3 regions of the Pantoea sp. Z09 genome follow, and region 3 is predicted to be linked to each of the others. Evidence: predicted binding sites of a transcription regulator. Region 3 holds the regulator's gene; each other region holds the start of a gene.
What was found. Region 3 encodes CRP, which controls carbon source genes, mostly activating them, when cyclic AMP is high. Its sites were predicted from a motif close to ATGTGANNNNNNTCACAT; they were not measured.
Positions count from the first base shown of each region.

Region 1 (4,265 bases), 860 kb from region 3:
GCGGACGTTCGCCCTGCGCCATTTTCAGCAGCGCGGCGGCCAGCGTTTCCATATCCAGATCTTCCTGCGGAGAGAGTTTCTCCAGCAGCGCGCGATACTGGTCCAGATCGCTGCTTTCCAGCTGCTGCTGTACGCGACCGGCGAATTTCTCCAGACGACGGGTGCTCAGCAGTTCAGCGTTCGGCAGTTCAACTTCTGGAATGGTCAGCTTCATGGTGCGCTCGATGTTGCGCAGCAGACGACGCTCGCGGTTCTCAACGAACAGCAGCGCGCGACCTGCACGACCGGCGCGGCCGGTACGACCGATACGGTGAACGTAAGACTCGGCATCCAGCGGGATGTCGTAGTTAACAACCAGGCTGATGCGCTCAACGTCCAGACCACGCGCCGCAACGTCGGTGGCGATCAGGATATCGAGACGGCCATCTTTCAGACGCTCCAGAGTCTGCTCGCGCAGCGCCTGGTTCATGTCGCCGTTCAGCGCGGCGCTGTTGTAGCCGTTGCGCTCCAGCGCTTCAGCCACTTCCAGCGTGGCGTTTTTGGTGCGCACGAAGATGATCGCGGCGTCAAAATCTTCCGCTTCCAGGAAGCGCACCAGCGCGTCGGTTTTACGACCGTACGCGGTCCAGTAAGACTGGCTGATGTCCGGGCGCGTGGTGACGCTGGACTGAATGCGCACTTCCTGCGGATCTTTCATGAAACGCTTGGTGATGCGACGGATCGCTTCCGGCATGGTCGCGGAGAACAGCGCGGTCTGATGACCTTCCGGGATCTGCGCCATGATGGTTTCAACGTCTTCGATGAAGCCCATACGCAGCATTTCGTCCGCTTCGTCCAGCACCAGACCACGCAGGTTGGAGAGATCCAGCGTGCCGCGTTTCAGGTGGTCGAGCAGACGACCCGGGGTGCCCACCACAATTTGCGGGCCCTGACGCAGCGCGCGCAGCTGTACGTCATAACGCTGGCCGCCGTAAAGGGCCACGACGTTAACGCCACGCATATGTTTAGAAAATTCGGTCATCGCTTCAGCAACCTGAACCGCCAGTTCGCGGGTCGGCGCCAGCACCAGGATCTGCGGTGCGCGAAGAGTAGGATCAATGTTGTTTAACAGCGGCAGCGAGAACGCCGCGGTTTTACCACTACCGGTCTGCGCCATACCCAGTACATCGCGGCCCGCCAGCAGGTGAGGAATACACTCAGCCTGGATCGGAGAAGGCTTAACATAGCCCATGCCGTTCAGTGATTCGAGGATGTCGGCGTTCAGGCCCAGATCAGCAAAAGTGGTTTGAATATCAGTCATGTAGTACACGTGCCTCTTAGATTGCGGCGGCCAGTCTACATAACTCGTCGTGAAAATTTTCAGTCATTTTCATCAAAAAGTGTGAACCGGCTCAAATTAGAAGTTTCGACGAACAGCAAAGCCCTCATCCCGGAAGATGATGACTTAACGGGTAATTCAGGCAATGAAAGTTCGTCAGCTATTGCTGGTCAGATTCTGATAAATCGTCTTGTGTCTGGCCGAGTTGCGCCAGTTCCAACAATGCGTATCGGTGTTCAACAAAGTTATTGACGTTGTTGGCCACCGCCAGTTTGAACAGCGCTTTCGCGTTGTCTTTCTCCCCCAGACTTAGGTAGTGCTTACCTAAATAGAAGTTGGTTTCACTGAGATGTTCAGCGAGCGAGGTGTTATCCGTTGCGTCTGCCTTGAGACGTTCCATCAGCGTGCTTTCACTGATGTCGCCAAGGTAGAATTCGACAATGTTCCATCCCCATTGATCACGGGCCGCTTTGTCGTAACGCTGCTGCAGCGCAACTTTCGCCTTGTCTGCATCCATCTCACGTTCGTCGAGATAGAGCCACAGGCTGCGGAAAGGATCGTTGGGATCGTCTTGATAAAACGCCAGCAGATCATCTTGCGCTAACTTGTATCGACCGCCGTAATAGAGGGCGATACCACGGTTTAAATGCGCATAGTTGTAAGTTGGATCAAGCTCAAGTACAGAATCAAACGCTTCATAGGCAGCATCAAAATTGCCTGCCTGCGTTAAGTATATGCCGAGATAGTTAAACACTTCCGGCATATCTGGTCTGATAGACAGCGCTTGCGAGAAATCGTTCCGCGCCAGTGCTCTCAAACCAAGACTATCATACAACACTCCGCGCTCATATAACAGCTGTGCGCGTTCATCATCGGTCAGGGCGCGACTGGCAAGAATTTGTTCCATGCGTGCCAGAATCACTTCCTGCTGCAGTGTGGGCTGTAGAGGTACTGCAAGAACTTCGTTCTTACGCCAATTGGAGTTGCTGCATCCTGCCAGCGTGATAGCTGTCGCAACAAAACACCAGCGCAAAAAAGGCTTCATTTCCCACTCCCGAATACAAACATTAGGATAACGCTCCTGTCATCCGGCTGCTGTGCACAAGGATTCCCGCCCTCGCGATGACACAAACGCCTCTCCCATTCACGATGGGATAAGGAGAGGCAAACAGGGAATTACTCTGCGTCTGGCGCGCTGGTCACAACAGCTTCTTCGCCCTGCGGCTTAGACTCTGTTGCTTCTTTGATGCTCAGACGGACGCGGCCCTGACGGTCCACTTCCAGTACCTTAACCGGCACTTCCTGGCCCATCTGCAGGTAGTCGGTCACTTTCTCTACGCGCTTGTCGGCGATCTGAGAAATGTGCACCAGACCTTCCTTGCCGCCGCCAATGGCGACGAAGGCGCCGAAGTCGACGATACGGGTCACTTTACCGCTGTAAACACGGCCCACTTCGATCTCGGCGGTGATCTCTTCGATGCGACGAATCGCCTCTTTCGCCTTCAGACCGTCGGTCGCCGCGATTTTCACGGTGCCATCGTCTTCGATCTCGATAGTGGTGCCGGTCTCTTCGGTCAGCGCACGGATCACGGAACCGCCTTTACCGATCACATCTTTGATCTTGTCTGAATTGATCTTGATGGTGTAAATGCGCGGCGCGAACTCAGAGATTTCCTGACGCGGCGAGCTGATCGCCTGCTCCATCACGCCCAGGATGTGCAGACGCGCACCTTTGGCCTGATTCAGGGCAACCTGCATGATTTCGCGGGTGATACCTTCGATTTTGATGTCCATCTGCAGCGCGGTGATGCCGTCGCGGCTACCGGCTACTTTGAAGTCCATGTCGCCGAGGTGATCTTCGTCGCCGAGGATATCGGAGAGCACCACGAACTTCTCATCTTCTTTCACCAGACCCATTGCGATGCCGGCAACGGCCGCTTTGATCGGCACGCCTGCATCCATCAGCGCCAGAGAGGCACCGCAGACGGAAGCCATAGAAGAAGAACCGTTGGATTCGGTGATCTCAGAGACGACGCGAACGGTGTACGGGAACTCTTCCTGTTTCGGCATCACTGCCAGCACGCCACGCTTCGCCAGACGGCCGTGGCCGATTTCACGGCGCTTCGGCGAGCCGACCATGCCGGTTTCGCCGACAGAGTACGGAGGGAAGTTGTAGTGGAACAGGAAGCTGTCGGTACGTTCGCCCATCAGCTCGTCCAGGTTCTGCGCGTCGCGCGCGGTACCCAGCGTCGCGGCGACCAGCGCCTGCGTTTCGCCACGGGTGAACAGCGCGGAGCCGTGCGTGCGCGGCAGAACGCCGGTGCGCACATCCAGACCACGGATCATATCTTTTTCACGGCCGTCGATACGCGGTTCGCCGTTCAGGATACGGGTACGCACCACGTTCTTTTCCAGGCTGTGCACGATGTCGCCGATTTCAGCGTCGTCCAGCGTCTCATCTTCCGCCAGCAGCGCAGCGATGGTTTCGTCTTTGATGACGCCAACCTGAGTGTAACGCTCTTGCTTGTCGGTGATGCGGTAAGCGTCGCTGATGCGCGCTTCAGCCAGCGCGGCAACGCGTGCGATCAGCGCGTCGTTAGCCGGCTCAGGCTGCCAGTCCCAGCGCGGTTTGCCCGCTTCGGCGACCAGTGAATTGATGTTTTCGATCACAACCTGCTGCTGCTCGTGGCCGAACACCACGGCGCCCAGCATCTGATCTTCGGTCAGGATTTCCGCTTCGGATTCCACCATCAGTACGGCGTTCTGAGTACCGGCAACCACCAGATCCAGACGAGACTGTTTGATTTCGTCAGCGGTCGGGTTCAGCACGTACTGGTCGTTGATGTAACCCACGCGCGCAGCACCGATTGGACCGTTGAACGGCAGGCCAGAGAGCGCCAGCGCGGCGGATGCGCCGATCATCGCGACGATATCCGGGTTAACCTGC
Region 1 covers NZ_CP092373.1:3,391,703-3,395,967, forward strand. The annotation lists gene MC269_RS16215 (DEAD/DEAH family ATP-dependent RNA helicase) at 1-1,300, opposite strand, end outside; gene yrbN (protein YrbN) at 1,317-1,373, opposite strand; gene nlpI (lipoprotein NlpI) at 1,479-2,363, opposite strand; gene pnp (polyribonucleotide nucleotidyltransferase) at 2,495-4,265, opposite strand, start outside.
Region 1: a site for CRP is predicted at 1,380-1,397, ahead of yrbN (protein YrbN). Genes of this name have one in related genera too.

Region 2 (4,265 bases), 940 kb from region 3:
CGCCGAGGCCGAGGATACGCTCGCCGTCGGTCACCACGATCACCTTCACGTTCTGCTTGGTGGCGTTTTGCAGCATATCTTCAATGCGATCGCGGTTGGGATAGGAGATAAACACGCCGCGCGCGCGACGGTAGATCTCAGAGAAGTGTTCACAGGCTGCGCCGACGGTCGGGGTGTAGATAATCGGCATCATCTCTTCGAGATGGTTGTCGAGCAGGCGGTAGAAAAGGGTTTCGTTGGTGTCCTGAATGTTGCGCAGGTAGACGTGCTTATCGTTATTGTTTTTAAAGTCCTGGAACTGACGCCAGGCGCGTTCTGCCTGCTCTTCAATGCTCTCGACCGCTTCAGGCAGCAGGCCGTTGAGGTTAAATTCGTTGCGCTCTTCCAGCGAGAAGGCGCTGCCTTTATTCAGTAGGGGAAATTCCAGCAGGATCGGGCCAGCGTAGGGGATGTACAGCGGACGCTTACTTTCGTACTCATGTTCCATGAATTGATGCTCCGGTTGCGGTGTTGTCTGGCAAAGCTCAGACGCCAGTCGTTCTTTTTTTGTGTTGCTGGCGCACGATCCTATGAAATTTCTCGCCGATGTACAGCTTTTGTAAATAAAAGATATTGTAAGTGTTTAAAAGCGTGTGCCGTGCCTCAGGCTTTGCGCAGCGTGACGCGTGTGAGCCGATCGCATCCCAGAGCGGCCAGAGTCGCCTGGGTGGCGGCAAACTGATCCAGCGTGGCGTTCTCCACTTCGGCCAGCGCGGCGGCTGCGATGTTTTCGCAGGCTTCGCCCTGCATATTGAGCAGGATCAGCGCGGCCTGCAGCGGCGGCAGGCTGGGGTTGAAAGCAGCGTTCTCGGCGTAGCGTCCGGTGACCAGCGCGCCCGTCGTGGTGCGCAGCGCAATGCCGCTGTGCGAGCCGCTGTAGGGCGCGTGGCTCTGATTGGCCGCCTCTGTTGCCGCCTGCGCCAGCGCGTCGCCCTGCGCCTGATAGCCGTGATCCACCTTATCCATCAGCAGGGTGGTGATGTTGAGATCGCGCGGGCCGAAGGCGTCCGGCAGATAGTCGCCCAGCGTGCTGACGCTGCGGCCGGGCAGGCTGATGCGCAGATCGGTGCCGCTGTTCAGCTCGTTCATAAACTGGCGACAGTGGCCGCACGGCGTGTAGTTGACGGTAACGATCTCCAGACGGCGTTCGCCGCGCAGCCAGGCGTGCGCGATAGCGCTCTGTTCGGCGTGCACCGTTTGCTGCATTGCCACGCCCGCGAACTCCATATTGGCGCCGAAATACCAGTGGCCGCTCACGCCGCGCGCCACGGCACCGACGTTGAAGCGCGACACCGGCGCGACCGCGCAGGCCGCTGCCAGCGGCAGTAGCGCCAGCGCGAGGGCATCGGCGTCCAGCTGAGTTTGCTGCATCAGCGATGCGACCTGCTCCGGCGTCAGCGCCGCCTGAAACTGCGCGTCGTCAAGCACCGGACGCAGCGCGCTTTGCAGAGCATCAGGCAGCGCCTCGAAGGCGGAGGTGAAACGTGGATGCATGATAGCCTCGTTAATATCAGGCGGCCGATTGCCGCCAGAGGGGTTATATGTGATCTGTATCGCTCTGACAATGCAACAGATTTGCATCGTTTCAACTTTGCGAGATCTCTCGCAAAGTTTTAGCCGATCGCGTGCAGCAGCAGCGGAAAAATAAAGGGCGCCAGCAGCGAGGTGATAATGCCGCACAGCACCAGCGCCAGCGAGCTAAACGCGCCTTCCTGGTAGTCCACTTCCGCCGCGCGCGCCGTGCCGAGCGCATGCGACGCGTTGCCGATCGCCAGGCCGCGCGCCGCGCGGGTTTTGATCCCCAGCAGGTTGAGCAGCATATGGCCGAACACCGCGCCGAGCACGCCGGCGATCAGCACGCAGATGGCGCTAATGGCGGGAATGCCGTGCAGCGAGGCGGAGACCGCCATGGCGATCGGCGTGGTGACCGATTTCGGCAAAATGGTGGCGGCGATTTCCGGCGTCGCGCCCATCCACAGCGCGATAGCGGTGCCGGAGACCATCGCGGTCAGGCTGCCAATAAAGCAGACGCCGATCAGCGATTTCCAGCGCGCGCGGATTTGATGCATCTGCTCGTAGAGCGGCAGCGCCAGCGCGACCACCGCCGGCTGCAGCAGCTGGTTGAGGATCTGGCTGCCGGCGAAGTAGCGCGCGTAGGGGATGTGCAGCACCAGCAGCAGCGGAATAATGATTGCCATCGCCACCAGCAGCGGATTGAGGATCGAAATTTTCAGCTTCGCCGCCATGCGACGCGCCAGCATAAAGGCACCGACGCTCAGCGGCAGCGACCACCAGATATCACTCACTCGGCTTCTCCCGCACGCTGCGCGTATGAATTTTATGGGCACTCCAGCCGACAATCGTCAGTACCAGAAAGGTACTCACCACCACCGAGACCACAATGGGGCCGAACTGCGCGCTCAGCACGTCGGTGTAGCTCATGATGCCGACGCTGATCGGCACAAACAGCAGCGCCATGTAGCGGATCAGCAGATGGCAGCCTGGCTTGACCCAGTCGACGGGAAGGATTTGCGTCGCCAGCAGGGCAAACAGCGTCAGCATGCCAAGGATGCTGCCGGGGATCGCAATGGGCAGCACGACGGCAAGGGCGTTGCCGGCATAGAGGCAGAGGTAGATGATGACGAAGGCGCGCACATAGCGCCAGCACAGAGACAGCACGGTGGGCATAGCAGGCTCCTGGTTTCACTGCACAACATCATACGCGACACGGGATAAAAAAGGGCGACATTGCTGTCGCCCTTGATGACCGCAGAGAAGCTTGCGAGCGGGTGGCATGGACCGAAGAGCAAAGCGTCCTGCGCCAGGGATGGCGCAGGCCGAGCTGGCAGGGATGCCGTCTTTTGCGTCTTTGCGATCGGTCCATGCCACCCGCGACGGGCACATTGCCCTGGCCTTTAGGGCGACAAATTTGTTGCCCTAAAGCCAGTCCCCTTACTTAACCGGCATGCCCGGCTGCGCGCCGCTGTCGACGGAGAGCACAAACAGATCTTTCCCGCCCGGACCCGCTGACAGCACCATGCCTTCCGACACGCCGAAACGCATCTTACGCGGCGCGAGGTTGGCAACGATAATCGTCATCTTGCCGATCAGCACCGAGGGATCCGGATAGGCGGCGCGGATACCGGAAAAAATCTGGCGCTTCTCGCCGCCCAGATCGAGCTGCAGACGCAGCAGCTTATCGGAGCCTTCCACCAGCTCGGCGTGCTCGATCAGCGCCACGCGCATATCGACTTTGGCGAAGTCGTCAATGGTAATGGTGTCGCCAATCGGCGCGTCCGCCAGCGGACCGGTTGCCGGCTGGCTGGCCGCGGCGGCATCTTCTTTCGACGCTTCAATCAGCGCGTTGATTTTGGTCATTTCGATACGTCCATAAAGCGCTTTAAACGGCGCGACCTGATGATTAAGCAGCGGCTGCGCAATGGCGTCCCAGCGCAGTTCGCTGTTGAGGAACGCCTCGGCGCGCTCGCTCAGCGTCGGCAGCACCGGCTTCAGCCAGGTCATCAGCACGCGGAACAGGTTGATGCCCATTGAGCAGATCGCCTGCAGATCGGCGTCGCGACCCTCTTCCTTCGCCACCACCCACGGCGCCTGCTCGTCTACATAGCGGTTGGCCAGATCGGCCAGCGCCATGATTTCGCGAATGGCGCGGTTATACTCGCGGCTCGCCCAGGCGTCGCCAATCTTCTCGGAGGCGTCGACAAAGGTCTGATAGAGCGCCGGATCCGCCAGTTCAGCCGACAGCTGGCCGTTAAAGCGCTTGGTCAGGAAGCCAGCGTTGCGCGACGCCAGGTTCACCACCTTATTGACGATGTCGGCGTTCACGCGCTGCACGAAATCTTCCAGGTTAAGGTCGATATCGTCGATGCGCGAAGAGAGCTTGGCGGCGTAGTAGTAGCGCAGGCTGTCGGCGTCCAGATGCTGCAGCCAGGTGCTCGCCTTAATAAAGGTGCCGCGCGATTTAGACATCTTGGCGCCGTTCACCGTCACATAGCCGTGCACGAACAGATTGTTGGGCTTGCGGAAGTCGCTGCCTTCCAGCATCGCCGGCCAGAACAGGCTGTGGAAGTAGACGATATCCTTGCCGATAAAGTGGTACAGCTCGGTGGTGGAATCCTTCTTCCAGAACTCGTCGAAATCGAGATCGCCGCGCTTGTCGCACAGGTTCTTGAACGCGCCCATATAGCCGATTGGCGCGTCGAGCCAGA
Region 2 covers NZ_CP092373.1:1,254,934-1,259,198, forward strand. The annotation lists gene MC269_RS06020 (NAD-dependent malic enzyme) at 1-487, opposite strand, end outside; gene cdd (cytidine deaminase) at 643-1,533, opposite strand; gene MC269_RS06030 (CidB/LrgB family autolysis modulator) at 1,653-2,345, opposite strand; gene MC269_RS06035 (CidA/LrgA family protein) at 2,338-2,727, opposite strand; gene metG (methionine--tRNA ligase) at 2,992-4,265, opposite strand, start outside.
Region 2: a site for CRP is predicted at 1,581-1,598, ahead of cdd (cytidine deaminase). Genes of this name have one in related genera too.

Region 3 (4,265 bases):
CCCTTGCTGATCATTCACGCAAAAGACGATCCTTTTATGACTGACGAGGTGATCCCGCAGCCGGAACAGCTCTCAGCCAGCACAACCTATCAACTCACGCCGCATGGCGGACACGTTGGTTTTGTCGGCGGCACGCTGCGTCAACCGCAGATGTGGCTCGAACAACGTGTGCCGCAGTGGCTCACACAGTGGCTTACATTATGATGATTCCCTGGCAACAGATCGATCCCGAGACCCTCACCAACCTGATCGAAGCCTTTGTGCTGCGCGAAGGCACCGACTACGGCGAACAGGAGCGCAGCTTGGCGCAAAAGGTCGATGACGTGCGCCGCCAGCTGGAGCGCGGCGACGTAGTGCTGGTCTGGTCGGAACTGCATGAAACCGTCAACATTATGCCGCGCAGCGAATTTCGCGGCTGATGCGCCACGGCCTTTTTCGTGTTAACAATGCTCATCGCCCGAGGTTACAGGAAGCTTTACCATGTCAGCACGACACCCGATTATCGCGGTGACCGGCTCCAGCGGGGCCGGCACCACCACCACCAGCCTGGCGTTCCGTAAGATTTTCCAGCAGCTCAGCCTGCACGCCGCCGAGCTGGAGGGCGACAGTTTCCACCGCTATACGCGGCCGGAGATGGATATGGCCATCCGCAAAGCGCGCGATCTGGGGCGGCACATCAGCTATTTCGGGCCGGAAGCTAATGATTTCGGCCTGCTGGAGCAGACCTTTATCGACTACGGCAACGCAGGCAAAGGCCAGTCGCGCAAGTATCTGCACACCTACGACGAGGCCGTGCCCTGGAATCAGGTGCCCGGCACCTTTACGCCCTGGCAGCCGCTGCCGGAGAACACCGATATTCTGTTTTACGAGGGGCTGCACGGCGGTGTCGTGACGCAGCAGCACAACGTGGCGGAAAAGGTCGATCTGCTGGTGGGCGTGGTGCCGATCGTCAATCTGGAGTGGATCCAGAAGCTGGTGCGCGACACCGGCGAGCGCGGCCACTCGCGCGAAGCGGTGATGGACTCGGTAGTGCGCTCAATGGAGGATTACATCAACTTCATTACGCCGCAGTTCTCGCGCACCCACATTAACTTCCAGCGCGTCCCCACCGTAGATACCTCGAACCCGTTCGCCGCGCGCGAGATCCCGTCGCTGGACGAGAGCTTCGTGGTGATCCACTTTCGCGGGCTGGAGAATATCGACTTCCCCTATCTGCTGGCGATGCTGCAGGGATCCTTTATCTCGCATATGAATACGCTGGTGGTGCCGGGCGGCAAGATGGGGCTGGCGATGGAGCTGATTATGGCACCGCTGGTGCAGCGGCTGATGGAAGGCAAACAGATCGCCTGACCAGGTCTGGAGCGGGAGCGAGTAGCAAGGCCCGCTCCTTACATACAGTGCGCTTTTTTACAGCGCGACCACTTCATAGCTATGGGTCATCTCTACGCCCTTGCCCAGCATCAACGCCACCGAACAATACTTCTCCGCCGAGAGATCCACCGCGCGCGCCACGGCTTTGTCGCTCAGCGCCTTGCCGGTGACCACAAAGTGCAGGTTGATATGGGTAAACAGGCGCGGCGCCTCTTCGCGGCGTTCAGAGGTCAGTTTCACCTCACAGTCCACCACGTCGTTGCGCCCTTTCTGCAAAATAGAAACCACGTCGATGGCGCTGCAGCCGCCCGCGGCCATCAGCACCATCTCCATCGGACTGGGCGCTTTATCGCCGGAGTTGCCGTCCATCAGGATCTGATGCCCTGACGACGACTCGCCGAGAAAGGTTAACCCTTCGACCCACTTCACTCTTGCCTGCATGTTTCCACCTCGAGAATAGCCCGTTTGCCGCCAGAGTACGCGTTCGCCTGGCAAACAGCAATCCAGAGTAATCCCCCCTTTGCTGAAGCGAGACAACAGAAGACAGTCGGCAAAAGCTGTGCTACAAACAGTGCTGAAAATAGTTCGTCTTGCTAAGGACGAAGACGGGACACATCAAGCGCCTGGCGCAAAATAAGGCCCGAATAATCTCCTTTAGGGGAAACGCTTGAAGCTTTCATCGCCTGGCAGGGAATAATCCCCCCGCGTTTTGGGCACGATTACAACAGAGGATAATAGCGAATGGTTCTCGGCAAACCGCAAACAGACCCTACACTCGAATGGTTCCTGTCCCATTGCCATATTCACAAATATCCATCCAAAAGTACGCTGATTCATCAGGGTGAGAAGGCTGAAACCCTCTACTACATCGTGAAAGGTTCCGTTGCGGTACTGATCAAAGATGAAGAGGGCAAAGAGATGATCCTCTCTTACCTGAATCAGGGTGATTTTATCGGCGAGCTTGGCCTGTTTGAAGAAGGTCAGGAGCGCAGCGCCTGGGTGCGCGCGAAAACCGCGTGCGAAGTGGCAGAAATTTCCTACAAGAAATTCCGCCAGCTTATCCAGGTGAACCCGGATATTTTAATGCGTCTCTCATCGCAGATGGCGCGCCGTCTGCAGGTAACATCGGAGAAAGTGGGCAATTTAGCTTTCCTCGACGTGACCGGACGTATTGCACAAACCCTGCTTAACCTGGCGAAACAGCCAGACGCCATGACGCATCCCGACGGCATGCAAATCAAAATTACTCGTCAGGAAATTGGCCAAATCGTTGGTTGCTCGCGTGAAACCGTGGGCCGCATTTTGAAAATGTTGGAAGACCAGAATCTGATTTCCGCACACGGCAAAACCATTGTCGTTTACGGCACCCGCTGATTTCCTCTCACTCACGGCGTGATCTTACCGTCACGCCGTTACTGCTTTTAGCGAAGTGATGTGGCGTCGAATCATCTACCACCCCGAAGTTAACTATGCTCTGCGGCAGACGCTGGTGCTGTGCATTCCCGTCGCGCTCGGCTGGCTGTTCGGCGATCTGCAAAAAGGGCTGCTCTTCTCGCTGGTTCCCGCCTGCTGCAACGTCGCGGGCCTGGATACGCCCCATAAGCGCTTCTTCAAACGACTGATCGTTGGCGGCTCGCTGTTCGCGCTCGGCAGCTTTCTGATCCAGCTGCTGACCCTGAAAGGGGTGCCGCTGCCTGCGGTGCTCTTTGTGCTGCCGCTGCTGCTGGGCGTCACCGGCGAAATCAGCCCGCTGCACGGCCGGCTGCTCTCCGGCACGCTGGTGGCGGCGATCTTTACCCTGAGCCTGATCGGCCGCATGCCGATCTACGTGCCGCCGCTGCTCTATATCGGCGGCACGCTCTGGTACGGGCTCTTCAACTGGTTCTGGTTCTGGCTGTGGAAAGAGCAGCCGATGCGCGAAACCCTGAGCCTGATCTACCGCGAGCTGGCGGACTACTGCGACGCCAAATATACCCTGCTGACCCAGCTCACCGATCCGGAAAAAGCGCTGCCGCCGCTGCTGGCGCGCCAGCAGAAAGCGGTCGATCTGATCAACACCTGCTATCAGCAGATGCATATGCTCTCCGCCAGCCGCGACAACAGCCATAAACGGCTGACGCGCGCCTTTCAGGTGGCGCTCGATCTGCAGGAGCACATCTCCGTCAGCCTGCACCAGCCGGAAGAGGTGCAAAAGCTGGTAGAACGCAGCCATGCGGAAGCGGTGATACACTGGAACGCCAAAATCATCTCGGCGCGGCTGCGCGCGCTGGCCGACGCCATTCTCTATCACCAGCTGCCGAGCCGTTTCGAGATGGAGAAGCCGCTCGGCGCGCTGGAGAAGATCGCTCGCCAGCATCCCGACAATCCCGTCGGCCACTTCTGCTTCTACCACTTCAGCCGCATCGCGCGCGTGCTGCGCACCCAGAAGCCGCTTTATCAGCGCGACCTGATGACCGATCGTCAGCGCCGGCTGCCGCTGCTGCCCGCGCTGCGCAGCTACCTGTCGCTGAAGTCCGCCGCGCTGCGCACCGCGGCGCGCTTCGCCGTGATGCTGATGTTCGGCAGCGCGCTGGCGATGCTGTTCGACATTCCCAAGCCCTACTGGATCCTGATGACCATTATGTTCGTCAGCCAGAACGGCTACAGCGCCACGCGGGTGCGCATTCAGCACCGGGCGCTCGGCACCTTTGTCGGGCTGGTGATCGCCGCCGCCTCGCTGCGCTTTGCGGTGCCGGAATCGCTGGTGCTGCTGTTTATGCTGGTGGTCACGCTGCTCAGCTATCTGGTGACGCGCAAATATTACGGCTGGTCGATGATCGGCTTTACCGTCACGGCGGTCTACTCGCTGCAGCTGCTGTCGCTGAACGGCGCGCAGTTTCTCCTGCCGCGCCTGA
Region 3 covers NZ_CP092373.1:310,159-314,423, reverse strand. The annotation lists gene MC269_RS01410 (hydrolase) at 1-204, shown strand, start outside; gene MC269_RS01405 (YheU family protein) at 201-419, shown strand; gene MC269_RS01400 (phosphoribulokinase) at 481-1,350, shown strand; gene MC269_RS01395 (OsmC family protein) at 1,408-1,812, opposite strand; gene crp (cAMP-activated global transcriptional regulator CRP) at 2,113-2,745, shown strand; gene MC269_RS01385 (YccS/YhfK family putative transporter) at 2,804-4,265, shown strand, end outside.